Regions from separate parts of the Vreelandella indica genome, predicted to be linked through region 1. Evidence: predicted binding sites of a transcription regulator. Region 1 holds the regulator's gene; each other region holds the start of a gene.
The links. The regulator FNR, encoded in region 1, switches genes on or off when oxygen is low (the NO sensors DNR and NnrR bind a similar motif). The targets are predictions, from matches to a motif close to TTGATNTANATCAA.
Positions count from the first base shown of each region.

Region 2: V8L71_RS17415 (Hsp20/alpha crystallin family protein) is a predicted target of FNR. The motif match lies at 2,572-2,585, and genes of this name have one in related genera.
Region 3: V8L71_RS19205 (copper resistance CopC family protein) is a predicted target of FNR. The motif match lies at 2,603-2,616, and genes of this name have one in related genera.
Region 4: cyoA (ubiquinol oxidase subunit II) is a predicted target of FNR. The motif match lies at 2,551-2,564, and genes of this name have one in related genera.

Region 1 covers NZ_JBANSO010000038.1:1,251-6,816, reverse strand. Annotated here, with positions in the region: gene V8L71_RS18845 (heavy metal translocating P-type ATPase) at 1-491, shown strand, start outside; gene ccoS (cbb3-type cytochrome oxidase assembly protein CcoS) at 488-733, shown strand; gene V8L71_RS18835 (sulfite exporter TauE/SafE family protein) at 730-1,425, shown strand; gene hemN (oxygen-independent coproporphyrinogen III oxidase) at 1,541-2,980, shown strand; gene fnr (fumarate/nitrate reduction transcriptional regulator Fnr) at 3,084-3,827, shown strand; partial or broken gene ttcA (tRNA 2-thiocytidine(32) synthetase TtcA) at 3,820-4,527, opposite strand; gene ttcA (tRNA 2-thiocytidine(32) synthetase TtcA) at 4,732-5,566, opposite strand, start outside.
Region 2 covers NZ_JBANSO010000029.1:48,520-54,085, reverse strand. Annotated here, with positions in the region: gene V8L71_RS17425 (hypothetical protein) at 1-27, shown strand, start outside; gene lon (endopeptidase La) at 41-2,437, shown strand; gene V8L71_RS17415 (Hsp20/alpha crystallin family protein) at 2,710-3,219, shown strand; gene V8L71_RS17410 (host attachment protein) at 3,281-3,754, shown strand; one part of gene V8L71_RS17405 (IS5 family transposase) at 4,358-4,682, shown strand; one part of gene V8L71_RS17405 (IS5 family transposase) at 4,682-5,151, shown strand; gene V8L71_RS17400 (hypothetical protein) at 5,415-5,566, shown strand, end outside.
Region 3 covers NZ_JBANSO010000040.1:14,081-19,646, forward strand. Annotated here, with positions in the region: gene V8L71_RS19190 (response regulator transcription factor) at 1-288, opposite strand, end outside; gene V8L71_RS19195 (cupredoxin domain-containing protein) at 303-836, opposite strand; gene V8L71_RS19200 (copper resistance D family protein) at 1,120-1,863, opposite strand; gene V8L71_RS19205 (copper resistance CopC family protein) at 2,029-2,400, opposite strand; gene V8L71_RS19210 (hypothetical protein) at 2,759-3,301, shown strand; gene V8L71_RS19215 (hypothetical protein) at 3,338-3,472, shown strand; gene V8L71_RS19220 (DUF411 domain-containing protein) at 3,486-3,926, shown strand; gene V8L71_RS19225 (MFS transporter) at 4,278-5,566, opposite strand, start outside.
Region 4 covers NZ_JBANSO010000003.1:49,964-55,529, reverse strand. Annotated here, with positions in the region: gene cyoB (cytochrome o ubiquinol oxidase subunit I) at 1-1,271, opposite strand, end outside; gene cyoA (ubiquinol oxidase subunit II) at 1,275-2,300, opposite strand; gene V8L71_RS02830 (DeoR family transcriptional regulator) at 2,625-3,392, opposite strand; partial or broken gene V8L71_RS02825 (outer membrane protein OmpK) at 3,704-4,549, shown strand; gene V8L71_RS02820 (NupC/NupG family nucleoside CNT transporter) at 4,586-5,566, shown strand, end outside.

The DNA.
Region 1 (5,566 bases):
ATGCTGTGGAGAGCCTGGCCAACCAACTCAACATAACGACGTGGCACGCAGGCACCAGCCCAGAAGGCAAACTGGCCCGGATGAAAGAGCTTCAAGCCGCTGGCGAAACCGTGGTGATGATTGGTGACGGCATCAACGACGTGCCGGTGTTAGCCGGTGCTGATGTGGCAATTGCCATGAACGGTGCGACGGACTTAGCCCGCACCCGCGCCGACGCGGTGCTGCTCAGCCCACGCCTGATGCGGATTTTTGAGGCTATCGAGATTTCCCGCGCGACCCGGCGTATCATGCGCCAGAACATGATCTGGTCAGTATGCTACAACTTTTCGGCGCTGCCGCTGGCGGCCATGGGGCTGGTGCCACCCTGGATGGCGGCCATTGGTATGTCGCTCAGCTCGCTAGTGGTGGTGGGTAACGCGCTGCGGCTGTCACGCTGGCGTACGACGCCGCCCGCCTCTTCGCCAAGCGCTTCAACACCGGTAACCGCATGACGATTCTGTATCTACTCATTCCGCTTTCACTGATTCTGCTGGGCCTCGCCGTCTGGGCATTTTTCTGGGCGGTGAAAAATGATCAGTTCGACGACTTGGAAGGCCCGGCGCACCGCATTTTGTTTGATGAAGATGAGAATGACCTCAACCCCGAACAGCGACGCCAGCGGCAGCAGACCAAGCACCGCCCTGCTGCCCCCTCCGACACACACTCACCCGACGACCAAGAGCCCCGGCCATGAATCCAACCGGCCTTGACCTGCCGCCACTGCTGGCGGCGTTCGTGTTTGGTTTGATGGGCGGCGCCCATTGCATTGGCATGTGTGGTGGCATTATGAGCGCGCTCACTTTTGCAGTGCCCCCCAGCATGCGCCATCCGGCGCGTATGGGAGGCTTGCTGCTCAGCTATAACGCAGGTCGCATCACTAGCTACATGAGCGCAGGTGCGCTGGTAGCCCTACTAGGCACGCTATTTTCCCTCTCTGCCACGGCGCGAATGCTGCTACAAGTGTTTGCGGCGCTGATGCTGATCCTGATGGCGCTGTATATCGCCAACTGGTGGAAAGGGCTGCTTAAAGTTGAAGCGGTAGGCCGCCGTCTATGGCGCTTTATCGAGCCGGTAGGGCGACGTTTAATGCCCGTAGTTCATTTACCCCAAGCCTTTGCGCTGGGGGCGATATGGGGTTGGCTGCCCTGTGGGCTGGTCTACTCCATGCTGGCCTGGAGCTTAGCGATTGCCGACCCGCTCCAGGGCGCACTATTGATGGGCGCCTTTGGACTGGGCACGCTGCCTGCGCTGCTGGCCACCGGGCTTGCCGCGCGCCAGTTAAGCCACCTGATTCGTCACCCAGCCACGCGCAGCGTCGCAGCCATAACGATCATTGCGTTCGCGTTGTGGCAACTGTGGACAGTCACCGCACACCATCTTCATTAACTTATCTGCATTAACATGACGTGGCTCAATATTTATATCGGCGCCGCGCGTTAGGCTGGCTCTGGCTTTGAAAAAACAGCCTTTAAAACGCCCCTTTTAACGCCGGAGCCACTTCATGCCCGTTCATGCCCCCGCGGCTTCTTCTACGATGACTTCAACCATGGCCGGGGCAGCACCGGAGCAGAAAGAGTGGGATGAAGCCTTGCTACGCCGTTACGATACCAGTGGCCCGCGCTATACGTCTTACCCCACGGCGTTGTCGTTTCACGACCAATTTACCCCGAGCGATTTGACCCAGGCGTTAGAGCGCAGCAATGCCAGCCAACGTCCTCTTTCGCTGTATGTGCATATCCCCTTCTGCCGCAAGATTTGTTTTTACTGCGCGTGCAATAAAATCGCCACCAAGAACACCGCCCTGGCCGAGCCGTACCTATCCCGGCTTGACCGTGAAATGGTGCTGACCGCTCGCCACCTGGATACCACACGACCGGTGAAGCAGTTGCACTGGGGTGGCGGAACACCGACGTTTCTTAACTTGAACCAGATGGGCGACTTGATTGATCGTCTGGACGCGCGCTTTGGTCTCTCGTCCGCGTCTGATCGCGATTACGCGATTGAAATCGACCCACGCGAAGCGGACGTATTTACGCTGCGCCACCTGCAATCGCTCGGTTTCAATCGCATCAGTTTAGGCGTGCAGGACTTAAGCCCGCTGGTGCAGAAAGCCATTAACCGTATTCAGCCACGGGTACTCACCGAGACGCTGATGGATGAAGCACACCGGCTGGGCTTTCGTTCGCTCAATCTCGATTTAATATACGGCTTACCCTTTCAGACTGAAAAAAGCTTTGCAGACACCCTGCGCCAAGTGATCGAGTTAAATCCCGCACGGCTTTCTGTGTTTAACTACGCCCACATGCCCGAGCGCTTTGCCCCCCAGCGGCGGATTAACATCGATGACCTGCCGGGCAGCGAAGAGAAGCTGGCGATTCTGCGCACCACGATTGAGATGCTCACCGCGGCCGGTTATGTGCACATCGGCATGGATCACTTTGCTCGTCCTGATGACAGCTTGGCGATCGCCCAGCGCGAAGGCTCGCTCCAGCGCAACTTTCAAGGCTACTCCAGTCACGCCCAGTGCGACTTAATCGGGCTTGGCGTGTCGGCGATTTCTCGCGTCGATGACGTCTATGCACAGAACCCTAGCGATCTGGCCCGCTATGAAGCAGCGCTGGATCAAGGCCAATTGGCAACCGTACGTGGGCTGCGCTTAAGTGACGATGACCTGATCCGCCGGGACGTTATTGAGCGACTAATGTGTGATATGCGCATTGATCTGGCCGCCATCGGTCAACGCTGGAACATTGATGCCCCGCGTTACTTTGCGCAAGCGCTTGAGCACTTACAGGGCGCCGAGCGAGATGGCCTGCTGACGCGCAGCGGCGACCAGCTTAGCGCGACGCCCATGGGACGGCTGCTGATTCGTCACTTAGCCATGGCGTTTGATGCTCACCTGCCGCAGCAATCAGGCAAGCACTACTCAAAGATTGTGTAAACAAGCTATCGCTAACGAAATGAAGCTTCCATACTAAGAGAAGCCTACCTCAGCACGGCGTAATGATTACCTGCCACTCACGACGCTACTCAAGGAGTTATGCATGTTGGAACCCATGAGCCGCCGACGCTCGCTACTCCATGAAGCTCGCTGCCAAACCTGCAGCTTGAGCTCACTATGCTTGCCACTTGCCCTTGAGATAGACGATATGGGCCAGTTCGATGCCATTATTCGTCGTCGCGCACCGCTGAAAAAAGGCGAGCCACTATTTCGCCAAGGCGATACTTTTACCAGCGTTTATGCGGTACGTTCGGGCAGTTTGAAACAAGTCACATCAGAGGGAAACGGCAGCGAACAACTGACCAATTTCTACCTCCCCAGCGAACTAGTGGGGTTGGACGGGATCGATGAAGAGCACTACCCAGGGAGTGTAATTGCCCTGGAAACGACCACCGTTTGCGAGATTCCCTTTGATCGCTTGGACTCACTCTCTGAGGAGTTGCCCGAACTGCGTGGCCAACTGTATCGCAGCATGAGCAAAGAGTTGCGCGACGACCGGCGCATGATGCGCCTGCTGTCACGTAAAACCGCCGACCAGCGGCTGGCGAGCTTTTTAATCACGCTTTCAGATCGTTTTCGTCGGCGTGGCTACTCGCCCTACAGTTTCCGCCTTTCCATGCCCAGGGCCGATATCGGCAACTATTTGGGTTTAGCGGTGGAAACCGTCAGCCGGATTTTAAGCCGCTTCCAGCAGCAGAGCGTAGTGGCGGTATCCGGGCGAGAGGTCAATATTCTTGATATGCAGCGCTTAATCACCCTCGCCGAAGAGGAGCAAAACGCTAGCTGACGTTAAATGCCTGGATACGCCCGGCCAGTAGTTCTGCCTGTTTGGCTTCTAGCCCTTCAAAATCAAAGAGATTGCGATCCGCTAGCTGGGAAGGCGCAATATTGGTAACGGCTTTAAACATGCTTTCCAGGCGACCGGGGAATTTTTTGTCCCACTCGGCGAGCATCTCTTTGACGACCTGACGCTGCATATTGGGCTGCGAACCGCATAGATTGCAGGGAATAATCGGGAATTCCATCAGCCGTGAAAACTCGGCAATATCCGCCTCTTTACAGTAAGCCAACGGCCGAATGACGATATTTTTACCATCATCAGAAAGTAGCTTAGGCGGCATCGCTTTTAAGTTGCCGCCAAAGAACATATTGAGAAACAGGGTTTCAAGGATGTCTTCACGGTGGTGGCCCAGGGCAATTTTATTGGCGCCAATCTCTTCGGCAAAGCCATACAGCGAACCGCGGCGCAGGCGTGAACAGAGCGCGCAAGTCGTTTTACCTTCTGGCGTTTTTTCTTTCACCACCGAATAAGTATCACGCTCGACAATGTGATATTCCACGCCCTGCTTATCCAGATACGCAGGCAGCACATGCTCGGGAAAACCGGGCTGTTTTTGATCCAGATTGACCGCCACCAGTGAGAAATTGACCGGCGCATTGCGCTGCAAATTGCGCAAAATCTCCAGCATCGTATAGCTGTCTTTTCCTTATATGCCAAATTTTTTAAAAGAGGAAGAGTGAGTGAGTGAGTAAAGCATTACAATACAGTCACTTAATTTTCTTTCTTCTAAAGAAAACAAACACAAGCCATACAAAAAATTCATTTTTTGTAAAAAAAAGCTTTAAGCAAATGCAGTTGATCAAAATATAACCAAAGACAGCCCAGATACACCAATGTATTCTTTACAAAATCATAGGTTGATTGCTTCTATAAAATTGGTCGAAGAAACATCTACACTGCCAGTATGGTTCGAGATGACTTTACTAGACCTGTCGATATCGAGATTGTGGAAATCGAAAAGATTTAAGTCAGCTAGTTGGCTTGGACTTACATTCTGGATACCGTTAAATATGTTTTCAATACAACCCGCTTTTTGTTTTTCCCAGCCTGCCAACATGTTTTTTATATTCTGTCTTTGTAAGTTCTCCTGAGAACCACAAAGATTACATGGAATAATTGGAAATTCTACAATTGATGCCAGCTTAGCAATATCTTTCTCACGACAATAAGAAAGCGGTCTTATTACAATATTTCTGCGATCATCACTTAGCAGCTTAGGAGGCATTGCCTTTAACTTACCGTTAAAAAACATATTCAAAAAAAGAGTTTCTACAATGTCATCCATGTGATGGCCAAGAGCTATTTTTGTAGCCCCAATCTCCTCAGCAAACCCATATAGAGAACCCCTTCTAAGTCTCGAACAAAGTGAACAAGTAGTTTTCCCTTCAGGAGTTTTCTCTTTAACAATTGAATATGTATCCTTATCTATAATATAATAATCAATATTATTCTTTTTGAAGAAGCCAGGAAGAACATGCTCCGGAAAACCGGGTTGTTTTTGGTCGAGATTCACAGCGACCACATCAAACTTAATCGGTGCTACTCTCTTCAAATACAACAGAGTATCAAGCATAACAAATGAATCTTTGCCACCACTTATGGCAGCCATTACTTTGTCACCATCTTCAATCATAGAATAATCACAAACAGCTCTCCCAGCGTTAGCCCTTATTTTTTTATAAAGC
Region 2 (5,566 bases), on a different contig from region 1:
CTTTACCTGGGCGTTCGTCTTACCTGATGGAGGGGAGACTATGAGCGAGGCATATACTCAGCCGAGTTCGACTTCGCACGAAGCCGGTATCAAGATGCCGGAGGACGTGCTGATACTCCTGCCTGTTCGTAACCTGGTCCTATTCCCGGCGTTGGTACTGCCGATCACCGTGGGTCGACCCAAGTCCCTGGCAGGTATCGAGGAGGCGCTGAAGAATGATCGTCCGGTGGGCGTCATACTGCAGAGGAATCCCGACGCCGTCGATCCTGGGCCTTCTGACCTCTACCGGGTCGGCACCGTGGCCAATATCCTTCGCTTCGTGTCGAGCGAGGAGGGCAGACACCAACTAGTCTGCCAGGGCCAGACGCGTTTCCGGATACTGGACTTCATCGATGGGTATCCTTTTTTGCTGGCGAGAGTGGAATTGATCCGAGCGCGAGAGGGGCGTAGTCCGGATGTCGAGGCGCGGTTGTTGACGCTGCGCAAGCGGGCCCTTGAGGCACTTCATCTGTTGCCGCAGATCCCTGACGAGTTGATCCGTGCGGTGCGGGCCATCGATCAACCCGGCCTGATGGCCGACACCATCGCCGGTTACTTGGATCTTTTGCCCGATGAGAAGCAAGAGATTCTGGAGCTCACTGATCTCAAGGCACGGATGGACAAGGTGCTAGCGCGCCTCGACTATCGAGTGGAGGTGCTCAAGCTGTCGCAGAAGATTAGCGAGCGCACCCATGAGACCATGACTGAGCGTCAGCGTGAGGCAGTGCTGCGCGAGCAACTGCGATCTATCCAGCAGGAACTTGGCGAGGGAGACGAGAAAGCCGAGGAGATTCGCGAACTGGAAGAGCGCATCAACAGTGCTGGCATGCCCGAGGAGGTAGAAACCTTTGCCCGCAAGGAGCTCAAGCGTCTTGAGCGCATGCCTGAGGGCGCCGGGGAGTACTCCATGGCGCGCACCTTCATGGAGTGGTTGCTGGAGCTGCCCTGGTCGAAACTTAGTGAGGAACACCTCGATATTGCCCGCGCTCGGGAGATTCTCGATGCCGATCACTATGGCCTCGAGCGCATCAAGAAGCGCATTATCGAGCATCTGGCGGTTCACAAGCTCAACCCGGAGGGCAAGAGTCCGATCCTGTGCTTTGTCGGCCCGCCGGGGGTTGGCAAGACCTCGCTGGGGCAGAGTATCGCGAGGGCCATGGGCCGCGAGTTTGTGCGTGCAAGCCTTGGCGGGGTCCACGACGAGGCCGAGATCCGCGGCCACCGACGCACCTACATCGGCGCGCTGCCGGGCAATATCATCCAGGGACTGCGCAAGGCCGGCACTCGCAACCCGGTGTTCATGCTGGACGAAATGGACAAGCTCGGCGCCGGTATCCAAGGGGATCCTTCGGCGGCGCTGCTCGAAGTGCTTGATCCGGCGCAGAATAGTGCCTTTCGGGATAACTACCTCGGCGTGCCTTTCGACCTCAGTCGGGTAATGTTCATCGGCACTGCCAACGTGCTCGACCAGATTCCTGGCCCGTTGCGTGACCGGATGGAGGTCATCGAGCTGGCCGGCTACACGGAAGACGAGAAGGTCGAGATCGCTCGGCGATATCTCGTGCCACTCCAGTGCGCGGCCGCAGGACTCTCCGAGGAGCAGCTGACACTCTCCGATGCCGCCTTGCATGCCATCGTGGCGGACTACACCCGCGAAGCGGGGGTGCGCCAGCTCGAGCGGCTGATCGGCCAGGTAGTGCGACACGTAGCCGTGCGCATTGCAGAAGGTGCCCTGGAACGAGCGGATGTGGATACCGTAGACCTGACGGAGTCCCTTGGTCCACCACGTTTCGAGAACGAGATGGCGATGCGCACCAGCGTGCCTGGTGTCGCCACGGGCTTGGCCTGGACCCCAGTGGGTGGCGATATCCTCTTCATCGAGGCGAGCCAATCACCGGGTAACGGACGGCTGATTCTCACTGGCCAGCTCGGCGAGGTGATGAAGGAGAGCGCCCAGGCGGCCTTGAGTCTGATCAAGGCCCATGCCGACGAACTGGGTCTGGAGGCCCGGCGCCTGGCCAGGACCGACATCCATGTCCATGTTCCGGCAGGAGCGATCCCTAAGGATGGCCCCAGTGCCGGCACGGCCATCTATACGGCGTTGGTTTCGCTGCTAAGTGGTCGCTGCGTCCGTGAGGACGTCGCCATGACCGGGGAGATCACCCTGCGGGGTCTGGTGCTGCCAGTGGGCGGCATCAAGGAGAAGGTACTCGCGGCCCAACGGGCCGGCATCCGCACCGTGTTGCTGCCAGCGCGCAACCGCAAGGACTGGGAGGAAATTCCTGAGAAGACCCGTGAACGTCTGACCTTCCATTGGATCGAGCATGTCGAGGACGCTACACGGCTGGCGCTATGCGATGCGGGCTCCTCAACAGTCACCACACCCAAGGAATCCTGACGGCTGGCTCGTCCGTAAGCGTCGGTATACCTGGGGTGGCGAGGGGGGTGAAGCCCCGTTTGCAGTTTGGCATGTACTCGAGAATGGCCAGCGCCATTGTCGAGTCTTGCCATGGGGAAAAGGTGTCATGAACCTTGATCCGCGTCATGGCTGTCCGACGGGACCCTCCTATACTTTTCCATGTGATCGTATTGGTGGATCGCACATCTCCTGTGGGGCCGGGTAACTTGCCTCATTGGATTTTTTCCGCCTTTCCCGTGAGGTGACTCATCATGACCAACAATAAATTCAAGGAGGCTTCTCCTTCCGCCACACAGCCCGCCACAATCACCGAAGCTGAGGCTCCTACGTCACGCTACCCGAGCCCTTTTCGGGAGCTGGATCGCATGTTCGACAGCCTTCTGGCTCGGGATTGGATGCACCCCCTGCCCTGGGATCGTCTGTCTGCCCTTGCGCCGCGTCTACCCAGAGTCGATGTTCTCGACAGGGATACTGAAGTAGTGGTTCGCGCCGAGCTTCCCGGTATCGAGCGTGAGGATCTCGATGTCTCGGTAACTGAAAGGGCGGTGACCATCAAGGGTGAGAGTCATAAGGAATCTCGTGAGGAGGAAGGCGAGTACTATCGCTGTGAGATCTCTAGTGGCAGCGTACTGCGTACAGTGGATCTACCTTGCGATATTGATGCCGACAAGGCAGAGGCCAACTTCCGAAGCGGCGTACTGGAGCTGACCCTGCCCAAGATCAAAGAGGCGCACCGTCGCAAGCTGGACATCAAGAGTTAAACATCATGGCGTGAGAGGCGCGGGAATATCGCTTCCCGCGCCGTACGCCGAGGACTTCATCATGAAGATGACCGGGGTATTAGTTTCGGATCAGACGAGTGCTCGCCTGTTCACGATCAATCTGCCGAAAGCCCCATTCGAAGAGTTGGCGAGATTGGACAATCCTGAAGGCCGACTACATGAGCGCGACATTGAGGCCGATCGGCCAGGGAGGGACTTCGATAGCATGGGGCGGGGGCGGCATGCCATGGGAACACGCCATCCGGCGACGGAGCAGCAGGAGATTCGCTTCGCCCAGGAGATAGCGACGCTGCTGGCCGATCACCACCGTCGAGATAGCTTCCAGCGCTTGGTTCTTTGTGCTCCGCCGAAGCTGTTGGGGCTAATACGGGAGGCGTTGCCAAAGCGGGTCGCTGGGTGCCTGCTGCTGGAACTGGACAAGGATCTCGCCCACTTGAGCGACACCGATCTGCGTGCCCATCTGACTGAGCATCTGCCCACCATCATTCAGCCACAGAGTTCGCTATCAGCCTGAGCTTATCCCCGTTGTCTCACCCCGAGACGCGGGCTGTCGGCTCAAGCGCGGTGGGCTATGGCCGAAGATTGAGGCAGGGCGGTGGGTACCCTCCTGACCGTTGAAGGCTTGCCAGCAGCTAGTCGAGGCGCCTTCTGCAGCGGGCCGGGTTCACAGTCAGCGGTTTTTTTGCTATGTACACAAAAACAATAGGGAATGATCCGCCCGCTCTTCGGATAACTCGCAGGATGGCGTGAGGGGGCTCCATGCGCTCGACCAAGTGTTCAATATAGAAAGTATGGTTGTACCTCTACGGAGAAGTAGGCGAAGCTTTTTCTGGAAATAAGCTAATTGCGGAATTGCCTCGCCTCCAGCTTGGCCATTCTTTTCTTAAGCACCATCGTTAGAAGAACAAACTAATACACTAGCTGCTACATTCCATCATGATCCCGATATTGATGATGAGCCTTTAACACCCGTTTCAAGTAATTAATGAAAGGAGCATCTCTCTTTAAGCCTTTTTGCGCCGCTATTATAAGCGTTTAGATGACAGAAAGGCTTTAAGGCTAAGAGCTCCTTTCAAAACCCTTGAAATAGCTCGCCTGCGTGCCTAGCTTAGCTAATATGGCTAAGAAGATTGTACCTGACGAACTCTGGAAAATTGTCGAGCCGCTCTTGCCACCTGAACCACCCAAGCCTGATGGTGGCAGGCCACGTGTTTCCAACCGTGCCGCCTTAACCGGCATCCTGTTTGTTCTTAAGTCAGGCATCCCCTGGGAGATGTTACCTCAAGAAATGGGATGCGGTTCCGGCGTCACTTGCTGGCGACGGCTGCGTGACTGGCATGAAGCCGGTGTCTGGAAAAAGCTTCATCAGACGTTGCTGGAATACCTGCAAGCAGCTGATCAACTGGATTGGGATCGTGCTTGCATGGACAGTGCCTCCATCAAGGCAAAAAAAGGGGATCAGCCATTGGCCCAAACCCGACAGACCGTGGGCGACCCGGAACTAAACGGCACCTACTGACCGATCGAAAGGGAACACCGCTGGCGGTCGTTCTCTCCGGGGCCAATATGCATGACAGTGTTCCCCTATCTGTCCTGCTAGACGAGGTACCCCCCGTCGCAGGTCGTCTGGGTCGTCCTCGCCAGCGACCTCGTAAGCTTCACGCCGACAAGGCATACGACTTTGCTCGTTGTCGCCGTGCCTGCAGTAGACGCCATATTCAGGCTCGTATAGCCAGACGTGGTGTGGAAGATACTCAGCGACTGGGACGACATCGCTGGGTGGTTGAAAGAACCTTCGCCTGGCTGGAACAGATGCGTCGGCTCGCAACACGATATGAGCGGCGCACTGACATCCACTATGCGTTCACTTTACTGGGCTGCTCCCTGATCTGCTTGAAGCGGCTCACATGACAGTTTTGAAAGAAGCTCTAAGTCTTTATTGTGCTGATACTCCTAATTTCGTCATTAGTTTTTAACTTGTGTTAATAACATTTAGATAAATATCTTAAGAAGTAAATTTTTTAATTTATATTAATAAAAATGTATTGCGATATATTGCCTGTTTTAAACTTTGTATCCCTTTAATAGGCGAGCTAGTTTTGTTGTTGTAAGGCTTGGCTATAGCCAACTGACAGCCAAGATCGTTTTTCATTGGATGACTAAAGGAGTTGGTCATGTTTAAAAAGCTACTTATCACTGCAGCAATTTCCACAGCACTGGCCACCACCAGTACTGCAATGGCACAACAGTGGGACCAGAGCAACCAATCGCAGAGTCAGGATCGCTACAGCCAAGACAATCGTTGGCATGATCAGAACCGCCAGGA
Region 3 (5,566 bases), on a different contig from region 1:
ATCGGCCCCCGTCTCAAGACCGACAACTTTATCTTCCCAGGTATCGCGGGCCGTCAGGATCAAAATAGGCGTGTCGCGTTTTTGCCTGCGCCACTGGGCGAGCAGATCCAGCCCTGAGCCGTCGGGCAAACCGACATCTAAGATCGCCAGTTCATAATGCTCGGTTGCCATCAGCGACTTGGCCGCTTTCAAGGAAGCGGCCAAATCAACCAGGTAACCGTTGTCTTTGAGACTCTCTGCCAAGCTTTCCGCTAGCAAGTCATCATCTTCAAGTAGCAACAGTTTCATGGATATACGTCAGATTAGAGAGAAAAATTGCCGTACATGCCGGATTCATAATGACCAGGAATGTTACAGGCATACTCTAGCTCGTTAACATTGTCAGGGACACTCCATAATAAAGTCCCGGTTTCACCAGGCGCAATGGTGACACCTGCCATACTCATATTGGCCATATCGTGACCATCGCCGTTTGACATATTGGACATATCGTGGCCTTCACCGTGTGCCATATTCGACATGTCATGGCCTCCGCCATTGGCCATGTCTAGCATCATTTTTCGATGCTCTTCTTGGGCTTCTTTGCTACCAATCACAAATTCATGCTCTAAATTGCCGGTGTTGGTGATTTCAAATTTAACCACCTCCCCAGCCGCCAGTTCTAGCTCTTCAGGGTCGAACCACATATCGCCAGCCTCAAGGCTGATCGTGCGGTCAACGTCAGCCTCGGTTAGGCCATTGTCACCACTGCCTTGGCCGGGCGAAGCCCATGCCGCACTCGTTATCAAACTGAGTGAAAGGGCAAACAAAGACGTTGTTAAGGAGATGTTGCGCATGGTCATTTACCTCAGAGGTTATTGTCACTTGTTCTTTATACGGCGTTAACCTGAAACGAGCCTGAACCTAACGTAAAAATATGGCCTGCTACCCAAAAGCATTTCTAACATGATGATGGATCCTGCCCCCCCTGATTAGAGTCAACGCTGCAGCAATGACTTTTCGTCTTGTTGGTGCAATTGCCTATGGCAGCCTCCGCCTAAACCTCAGCGTAAGGCCCATAAGAAGGAGACCGTTAATTTCGAGCTCTGGAACGGCTCAACAAGGTGGTTGACCTGTTAGTCACCCATTCGGTGATGACACTCTTGTCAGCACTGCCGTGATCAACAAGATAACCGCGACCAGCACCATCTCCAGTGCAATACTTCTCTGTAACCGTCCTGGGGCTGTTGCGTCGCCGCTCTCAAAGGCCGGCACAAGCCGCCACTTGTTCGCGGCAGCAAATAACAGTAGCGCCGCCACAATCAATACCTTGCCGATCAAGAACTGTCCATATGCCGTGGTGAGCAGGGGTGTGAGACCGCCTGTTAGCAGCGTGGCCAAAGTGACGCCCGCCAGTACCAACACGCCAACTCCGCCCATGGCGAGTTGCCCGAAACGGGTCAGAATGCGGGCGGTATTGCCGTGGTTGTAATGTTGCCCCACTAAGTGGAACAGCGGCCACAGCGAGGCTACCCAGAATGCTGCCGCCATCAGGTGAACGATCAGCAAGACAGCCAGAACGAGGCGTGGGGTGTTTACTGTATGCCCCACCTGCACGAATGCCAGCATCACCAATAAAACGCCTACTAGGCTCAAGCTGTTGGCTGTTTTTGAGAGTGTTAAGTTATTGAGCTGAATCGCCTGGACCAACAGCAAGCCAGTTACCACCAGTATCAGCCGGGTCCCGGACGCACCCTCGAACACGATCCCGAGTAGCATTGGGTTGGTTGCAGCCGCTATATTGCCGCCCCCAAGGTAACCAGCTTCTAAAGGCCACTGGAACAGAATCAGGATAATCCCGGCCCAGACAGCAAGGACACCCATGCGGGCGACGTGCCTCCGGTCATGTTCAGGGAGTTGGGGAAATGCTAGACAAAACAACACGGCTCCCGTCGCGACTAGGGCACTGAGGTAAACCCCGGCCGCCACGAGAATCATCGCGACGGTCCAGACGTCGAGGCTATTTACGGAGAACCACCAGGCCATGGGTCAGGGCTCGACCGAGAAGTTAAAACCGTCGGTCATCATGTGCCCGTCATCCGATAGGCCGCGCCAGCGTACCTGGTAGTCCCCAGCCGAAAGAATTTCACCTGGTTTTACGAAGTAGCGTTCGACCTGTTCACTGCCTGGCTGACCATCAAGAGGAACAGAGCCGTCCGGGCCTGTCACTTCAAACTGGGTGATACGCATCATGCCACCAAACTCAATGCCAATCTCTGCTGGGGAATCCTGAATGGTCACGCCATCCTTAGGTGAAGTGCTTGCGCCCCCTTCATGGGCCAGCACTGGGATTGCTAGCGACAGCAACAGCGTTGCTAAGGTAGCGTGAATGATAGGGAGCGAACTCGTCTTCTTTTGCATACCGTATCCTTATATATTTTTAGGGTTGAATGGATGCCGTTACTTCATCGCGGAGGCGCTAAAACTGATTCGGCTGAGCCTTCTTACATCGTTCATCTGCCCTGTTTGGCGAACAAGGCGCATGGCGTCGTGCTTTTCTTCATGGAAATGAGTCGGTGTTATAACGTGCCAACCTGAAACAGGGCTGAAAATGGCGGAAAAAATGATCTGTGACAACACTTAGGTATTGGGATCGGTTTCTCCTTTACCTTTGGGCCACCTATAGGTTGTAGGTTTATAACGAAAGCTAACTCCGCCTTCTTCCATTTTTAATGGATAAGGCGATGTCTCGACCAGCAACATGATAAGAGGAAATATCATGGTTAAGCACAAGATGATCTTTGCCATTGGTCTGGCTGCAAGCCTCAGTGTCCCCAGCAGCGCCATTTTCGCTCAAGGTATGAGCCAAGGCGCCCAAGGTCAGGGCAATATGATGGACGGCCAAGTCGGTATGGGTTCGGGCATGATGATGGGCAGTCAAGAAGACATGTACCCAGGAATGATGATGGGAGGGCAAAGCGGGATGATGCCTTGTCCAATGATGGGAGGCATGGGGAGCATGGGCGGTATGCTCGACGAGCAGCAGATGAGTACCATGCGTGAGATGCGCCAAGAACACCGCGCGGCCCAGCTTGAGCGGATGGGCGAATTGATGAACCTGCGCGACGACATGATGCAAATCATGCAGACTGAACGCCCTGAACAATGGAAAGTAAAGACGCTGCATGCTCAAATGGCCAGCCTTCATGGCGATATGATGGCTGATAACGTGCGCATGCATAACCAGATGCAGGACTTACTAACCGACGAGCAGCGTGAACAGATGAGTGGAAGCATGCCCAGCCACCATGGCCCGCAATAAGCCTTGGCGATTGCCTCTTTTTTTAGGAGTGATGGCATGATGAACGCGGAATGTTTTGCTTTTATGGGGTCAATGGGGTGGCTAGGCTGGTTGATGCCCCTGGCCATGCTGTTATTAATTGGCTTGGCGATCGCTTCGCTGGCCAAGTACCTCTTCAGTCGTTCACGCTAAGGAGTTGAAAATAATGCAACATATGAGCACCAAGCTTTTACTCTCTGGTTCCATGCTGCTTGGGGCGGTCTCCGCCCAGGCGGCGTTACCGCCAGAGGCAACATTGTATAAAAACCCCCAGTGCGGCTGCTGTGACGCTTATGCACGCCATCTTGAAGAGCTCGGCGTAGAAGTGACGATTATTGACGATGTAGAGCTGGGTGATATTAAGCAGCAGGCAGGCGTGCCCTATGGCCTGGGTTCATGCCATACCATTGAGATGGGCGAGTATTGGATCGAAGGCCACGTTCCAATGGAAGCCGTGCAGGCGCTGTTTGAGGAACAACCCGATATTGACGGTATCGGTTTGGCGGGTATGCCCATTGGCACACCGGGTATGCCGGGGCCACAAGAAAGCCCTTACAATGTGTACACGTTTACAGGCCAGGAAGATGAGCCATTTATGACCCTTTAGTAGGGTGATAAAAGCTCGCCTGCTGTCTGCACGCCGTTCTAACGGACTCTTGTAGTACAGCAGGCGCATTCAAGTCATACATTACTAAAACGAAAGCGCTGTATTAAACTTAGGATTTACTTTGCTAGTGCGTTACGGGTCGATTCGTTACGGTAAGCTAAAAATAAGATTGCGTCGTTTTCTTTACACCTACACATTGCCACACTAGCAAGCCTGTTAAAGCTTACTTTGCGCAAAAACCTCCTATTAATATTACGCCTTAATAAAAGGTGAGCATGTTGTATACCCGCGTTAGTAAGATTGGCAGTTCGCATCCCACGTTTATTTCCCAAGCCCGCGTCCTTACTCGTTTTACGATGGCCAATGGGAATGGTGGTCATCGATAACAAAGACGTGCCCATGTGAGCCTGGGGAATGATGGTGGGAATGGCGATGAGGTTCCGGCCCCTCCCATCCCTCATGTTCGTGCTGATGATGTTCATCGTGGTAGTGCAGGTGGGTGTGACTTTGGGCAGCGTGCTCGTGCTCAAGAGCCATCGGGTCATGTGCGTGCCAGATCAGGGCCGCGAGCCCCGTTGCCGCCAGGGCCACCGTTCCCAGCAAAGCGAACGTACCCGTCAGTCCCAGGTTCACTCCCAGCCAGCCTGCCAACGGATAGGTGACTAGCCAACAGCTGTGTGACAACGAGAACTGGGCAGCAAACAGCGCTGGACGCTCCTCCGGCTGGCATGAACGTTTGAGCAGGCGCCCGGTGGGGGTCATGACCAACGAGGCCCCAGCGCCCAGCAGTAACCATAGCCCGACAAGCCCCGCAAACGATGGGCCCAGCCAGCCCAGGTAGAGGCTGAGTGCCATCATAACGCCACCCAGCAGCATGACTGGCCGCTCGGACACCCGTTCCAGCACCTTGGGCAGCAGTAAGGCTATTAGCATGGAGCCCCCGCCTGCGGCGGCAAAGGCCAGTGCGACTTCTTTCTCGCCCAAATTCAACACCGAGCGTACGAGTACCACCGTGTTGACGATCTGCATGGCCCCGGCGGCTGAAACAGCCAGGTTCAACGCCAGTAGCCCGCGCAACCGGGGCGTCTTCAGGTAAATCCGCATACCATGAGTAACGCGACGCCAGACGCCGGGGGCTTCCTCTAGGGGGTGAGACGCAGGCAGGATCACCGATATAACCAGGGCGGCAGAGATAACGAAGGCCAGAGCATCGATTACAAACAGGACATCAAAACCCATCACCATCAGCAATGCCGCCGCCGCCATCGGGCTAAGAAGGTTCTCTAAATCATAGGCGAGACGTGATAGGGATAATGCTCGTGTGTACTGCTCTTCGTCTTCGAGAATGTCAGGGATCATCGCCTGGAAAACGGGCGTAAAGCCAGCTGAACAAGCATTGAGTAGAAAGATCAGCACATAGATCTGCCACACTTCGGTAACAAAAGGCAGTGCGCAAACCACGGCTGCACGCAGCAAGTCCAGGCTAACCAATAAGGTGCGCCGAGGCAGGCGTGATGCATAAGCGCCGACCAAAGGGGCAATGCCCACGTAAGCGACCATCTTGATCGCCAGCGCCGTGCCTAGCACGACGCCCGCCTGACCTTCAGCAAGATCGTGAGCCAGCAACGCCAGAGCAACCG
Region 4 (5,566 bases), on a different contig from region 1:
ATGACGTTGTGGAAGTGAGCGATAACAAACAGGCTGTTATGCAGCACAAAGTTAGCGGCTGGCACGGCCAGCATCACACCGGTCATACCGCCCAGCGTAAAGGTGATAATAAAGCCCAGGGTCCAGAGTACCGGCGACGTCAGTTCCAAACTGCCGCGGAACATCGTGAACAGCCAGTTGAAGACTTTCACCCCAGTGGGGATGGCGATGATCATCGTCATAATGCCGAAGAAGGCATTAACGTTAGCGCCCGCCCCCATGGTGAAGAAGTGGTGCAGCCAGACGATAAACGACAGCAGCGTAATCGCAATCGTCGCCCATACCATGGTCATGTAACCAAACAGCCGCTTACGGGCAAACGTCGAAATGACTTCTGAGAACACGCCGAAGGCGGGCAGAATCAGGATATAAACTTCCGGATGGCCCCACGCCCAGATGAGATTGACGTACATCATCATGTTGCCGCCAAAATCATTGGTGAAGAAGTGCATGCCTAAGTAGCGATCCAGCGTCAGCAGCGCAATGGTGGCGGTCAAAATAGGGAACGAGGCGATGATCAACACGTTGGCGCACAGCGATGTCCAAGTGAAGATCGGCATGCGGAACATGGTCATGCCTTTGGTGCGCATCTTCAGAATCGTCACGAAGAAGTTGATACCGGTGAGCGTCGTGCCTATCCCGGATATCTGTAATGCCCATATCCAGTAATCGACCCCCACCCCGGGGCTGAACTCGATCCCCGATAAGGGCGCATAAGCTAGCCAGCCGGTTTTGGCGAACTCCCCCACCACCAGCGAGATATTGACCAAGATCGCGGCGACGGCAAACAGCCAGAAACTCAGGTTATTCAGGAAGGGAAAAGCGACGTCGCGGGCACCAATTTGCAGCGGCACCACCAGGTTCATCAAACCGATGACCATGGGCATAGCGACAAAGAAGATCATGATCACGCCGTGGGCGGTGAAGATCTGATCGTAGTGTTCGGGCGGTAAATAACCCGCGGCGCCCCCGGCGGCCATGGCCTGTTGGGTACGCATCATAATCGCATCCGAGAAGCCGCGTAGCAGCATCACCAACGCAACGATAAAGTACATGATACCGAGCTTTTTGTGGTCAACCGAGGTAAACCACTCGTTCCACAGCCAGCCCCATTTACGGTAATAGGTTATTAAACCAAACAGCGCGATCCCACCAATGGCCATAAAGGCCGCGACCACCATAATGATCGGTTCGTGGTAGGGAATTGACTCTAAACTGAGTTTTCCAAACACGGCTTAACCTCCCGCTTCAACGCTAGAAGGTTGCGTGCGCATGGCATGCTCCTGACTAGCGTGGTTATTAGTGTCGTGGCCAGAGACGGCCGCTTGATGGGTGGTATGGGCGTTATCGCCATCGGCAGAATCAGCATGGTCGCTGCTTACTTGATGGTCGCCGCCCATATCGTGCTCACCGCCAGTGTGGAAGCTGTTCAAAATGCTTTCGTACAGCGCTGGCGAGATGGCCGAGAAGTACTCCACTGGGTGCGATTCACTAGGTTCTGCCAATGCTTCGTAGCCTTCGGGGTAGGTCAGCGTTTCGGAGGCATCGCGCACGGTTTCAACCCAGTCATCAAACTCACCGGGGGTGGTTACCTTGGCTTCAAAGGTCATGCCGGAGAAACCCGCGCCACTGTAGTTGGTAGAGCGACCTGGGTAGCTGCCCATTTCATCGGCAATCAGATGCACATCGTTATCCATGCCCGCCATGGCGTAGATCTGGCTGCCAAGATGGGGAATGAAAAAGGCGTTCATCACTGAGCCGGAACTGACCCGAAAACGGACCGGGGTATCCACCGGGAAGGCCACTTCATTAACACTGGCCACGCCCTGCTCGGGGTAGATAAATAGCCATTTCCAATCCAGTGCTACCGCCTGAATCTCGATCGGCGCTACGTCGCTTTCCAGCGGTTTGTGCGGGTCAAGGCTATGGGAGGTTTTGTAGGTTAACAGCGCAAGCACCGCGATAATCGCGCAGGGAACGATCCAGATCACTGCTTCAATCGCGTTAGAGTGCGCCCAATCAGGCAGGTATTTCGCCACGCTATTGCTACGCCGATAGCGCCAGCCAAACAGCAGCGTCATGGCAATGACAGGAATAACCACAATCAACATCAGGCCAAAGGAGGTCAGAATCAGCGAGCGCTGTTCAGCGCCAACCTGGCCTTTCGGGTCTAGCAGCGCTGAACTACAGCCTGCTAGAAACAGACAAAGCGCAAGGAGCACTAGTGTGCCTCGCCTGCGCCATAGTGAGCGTCGTTGCATGGTGTGATCTCGTTAGAGGTTTAAAAACAAGTCGTTCAATAAACATTAGCCTTCTATATAGCAAGCTAAATAGCAGACTAACAATCACTCCATACTCTTCCCAAAACATGCTCATACGAGCACAGGAACATGCGTCGTGCACTGAGCGTCACTGCTCCGGGAAAAATATGCGCCGCCACGTGGGAATAGCGGCGGGTCTTGCTCGCCTAGGCTTTAAAAGCGACAGCAGGTAAGACGAAAGTATTTTCTATTGATCGAGATCACGAAAGAAGTGGCGCATTGCCGCACCCAAGCTATTGACGGGTATAGGCAAACGAAAAATTTCTACGCAACGCTTACCACTGGCACCTCGCGGCCATTCCCCTCTAGCAGTTGCGGCGCGCCCTCTTCGTCAGTCACCACCACATCAAAATCATCCAGCGCAGCAAAATAAGCCGGACGCACCACGCCAAACTTGCTGGCATCGACGACGAGTAAGCGCTGCATCGCCGTAGCAATGGCCGCCTGTTTAGGCGCCACTTCATGGAAGTGGAAACAGCTCACCCCCCGTTCCGGATCCACCCCTGCCGCTGAAATCAGCGCTTTATTGATACCTAAGCGCTCAATCGCCGCAGCCATGTTGTCGCTGCCAAAGGATTGCGAAGCGGCATAAAACAATCCGCCCAATAACACCAGGCGCACGTTGGGCAAGGCAGCCACGGCATTGGCAACGTTAAGTGCATAGGTCACCACCGTTAGCTCACGAAAATGACTTAGCTGGCTCAATAGGGGGATCAGCGTCGAGCCACAGTCAATAAACAGCGTATCGCCCTCTTCAATAAACGCGAGTGCTCGCTGGCAGAGGCGATACTTTGCCTGGTAGTGGCTCGCCTGCTGCTCGGTTAAATCGTAAATCGGTGTGACACCGGGGTAATTCGCCATCACCAAGCGCCCGCCCAGCAGGCTCATCGCTGTGGGCTGGGTGGTGAGATCGCGGCGAATAGTCATTTCAGACACATCGCAAAGCTCTGCAGCATCGCGCAGATGAAGAGTGCCGCCACTGGCAAGCGCTTCCTGAAGTTTGGCAAGGCGCTGAGCGCTGCGGCCATTCATGGTGGGCATCTCCTTAAAAACCCCTCTTGTTGTGATTAGCGCAACATAAGCCTTCATGTTGCCTCTTGTTTCGTTTCTATGCTGAGCGAGCAGCGACGGAATTTCCACTGCGACAACGACCATTAACGCTATTCATGCTGCTTACGATAGTTATATGACATTTAAATAGCGTTGATGTGACAACACTTGCAAATCAACGTTAGAAAAATAACACTAAATGTTATAATTTTAACATTCACGCCAGCCCGCACGACTATAACCACGGATAGCCACACTCAAATGGCTCCGCGACAACCCCCGTTGAGGCTTACATGACTGCTCGAAAACACACTCGCTCTTCATCGCTTGTCACCCTTAGTGCTGGCGCCTTACTGACAAGTACCGCCCTCGTCACTCCCGCATTGGCAGATGACGCTCAGCCCCACCCGCTTGACCGGCTGTGGTCGTTTGCCAATGTCTCGGTCAACTATCTCGATTGGTCGAACGGCACCGAAGCACGCACCGCCTCTAACGCGGCGAAAAGCGACTTTATGTTTCTCGAAATTGAAGGCGGCGCTGGCTTTAGCTGGGGCGAGTTTTACGGTTTCTTTGATTTCGAGAACCCCACCAACGATCAATTCGATGCGTCGAGCGGCGGTCAAGATAACTTCCGTACCGCGGGCAAAATAACCTCGCACATCTATCTGGGCGATAGCCCGTTGTCGATCTATGCCCACCTTTACGACTTCCGTGATTACGGTTTTGAAAGCCGCGAGCAGGATCAGATTCTAGGCTTGGGCTACCGTACTACCTTCGATAACGGCCTATGGTTCAAACCGTTTATCGGTGCTGCGCGGGTGCAAAGCAACAGCTACAGCGGGATGAACGGCTTTATGGCTGGTTGGGTCGCGGGTTATGATTTTGCCGCGCTCGACCAGAACTTCAGCGTGACTAACTGGCACGAGCAGACCTTTGGCCGTGACGATGAGTACCTGGAACAGAACTATGTGGGCGAAAAAGCAGGCAGTGTGGGCACCAACGGAGCACTGAGCCTGTGGTGACATCCAAGCGACTTGATCACCACCGGTATTCAGTACCGCTACTCTGACAATAAATTGGGCACGCCCAATAATTATCAGAATGCGATGATCTACTCCGTCAAGCTCAACTTACTATAAGCGCGGCACGTTCGCGCAGACTCGAAGGATCCCCTTATGACACTCCTTATGAGCTTGGTGGGTATGGTCACCCTGGTGGCCATTGCCCTGATTTTCTCTTACGACCGTAAGTCTATTCGGCTACGTACAGTGCTGGGCGCCTTTGCGATTCAAGCGGGCATTGGGGCATTTGTCCTTTATGTGCCTTTCGGTCAGGCGGTGCTGCAAGCCATCTCTTCTGGCGTTAGCCAAATTTTGGTGTACGCCAACGATGGTATCGGCTTTCTGTTTGGTGGTTTAGCGGACGTAGAAAACGTCGGCTTTGTGTTTGCCATCAAGGTTCTGCCGGTCATTATCTTCTTCTCTTCTCTCATCGCCGTGCTGTACTACATCGGCATTATGCAGTGGGTAATCCGCATCCTGGGTGGCGCTCTGCAAAAAGCCCTGGGCACTTCACGTACCGAATCGCTCTCCGCGACCGCGAATATCTTCGTTGGCCAAACTGAAGCACCGCTAGTGGTGCGTCCGTTTATCGCCCGCATGACGCCTTCACAGCTGTTTGCCGTTATGTGTGGCGGCTTGGCGTCAGTGGCGGGTTCGGTGTTGGCGGGTTATGCAGCGCTGGGTATTCCCATGGAGTACCTGGTAGCGGCTTCCTTTATGGCGGCGCCGGGCGGGCTGTTGTTTGCCAAGCTGATCATGCCGGAAACTCAAGATGTGTCCGATAGCGACAGCGTTTCCAAGGTAGAAGAAGAGATTGAAGCCCAGGAAGATAAGCCCGCCAACGTGTTGGATGCGGCGGCCTCCGGCGCTACATCGGGTTTGATGCTGGCTGCCAATGTGGGCGCGATGCTGCTCGCGTTCATTGGTTTGATCGCGTTGATCAATGGCATGCTCGGCGGCGTTGGTGGCTGGGTGGGCTTTGAATCGCTGAGCCTGGAGCTAATCTTGGGCTGGCTGTTCGCCCCGCTGGCGTTCCTTTTAGGTGTACCCTGGGAAGAAGCTACCCTGGCCGGCTCGTTCATCGGTCAAAAACTG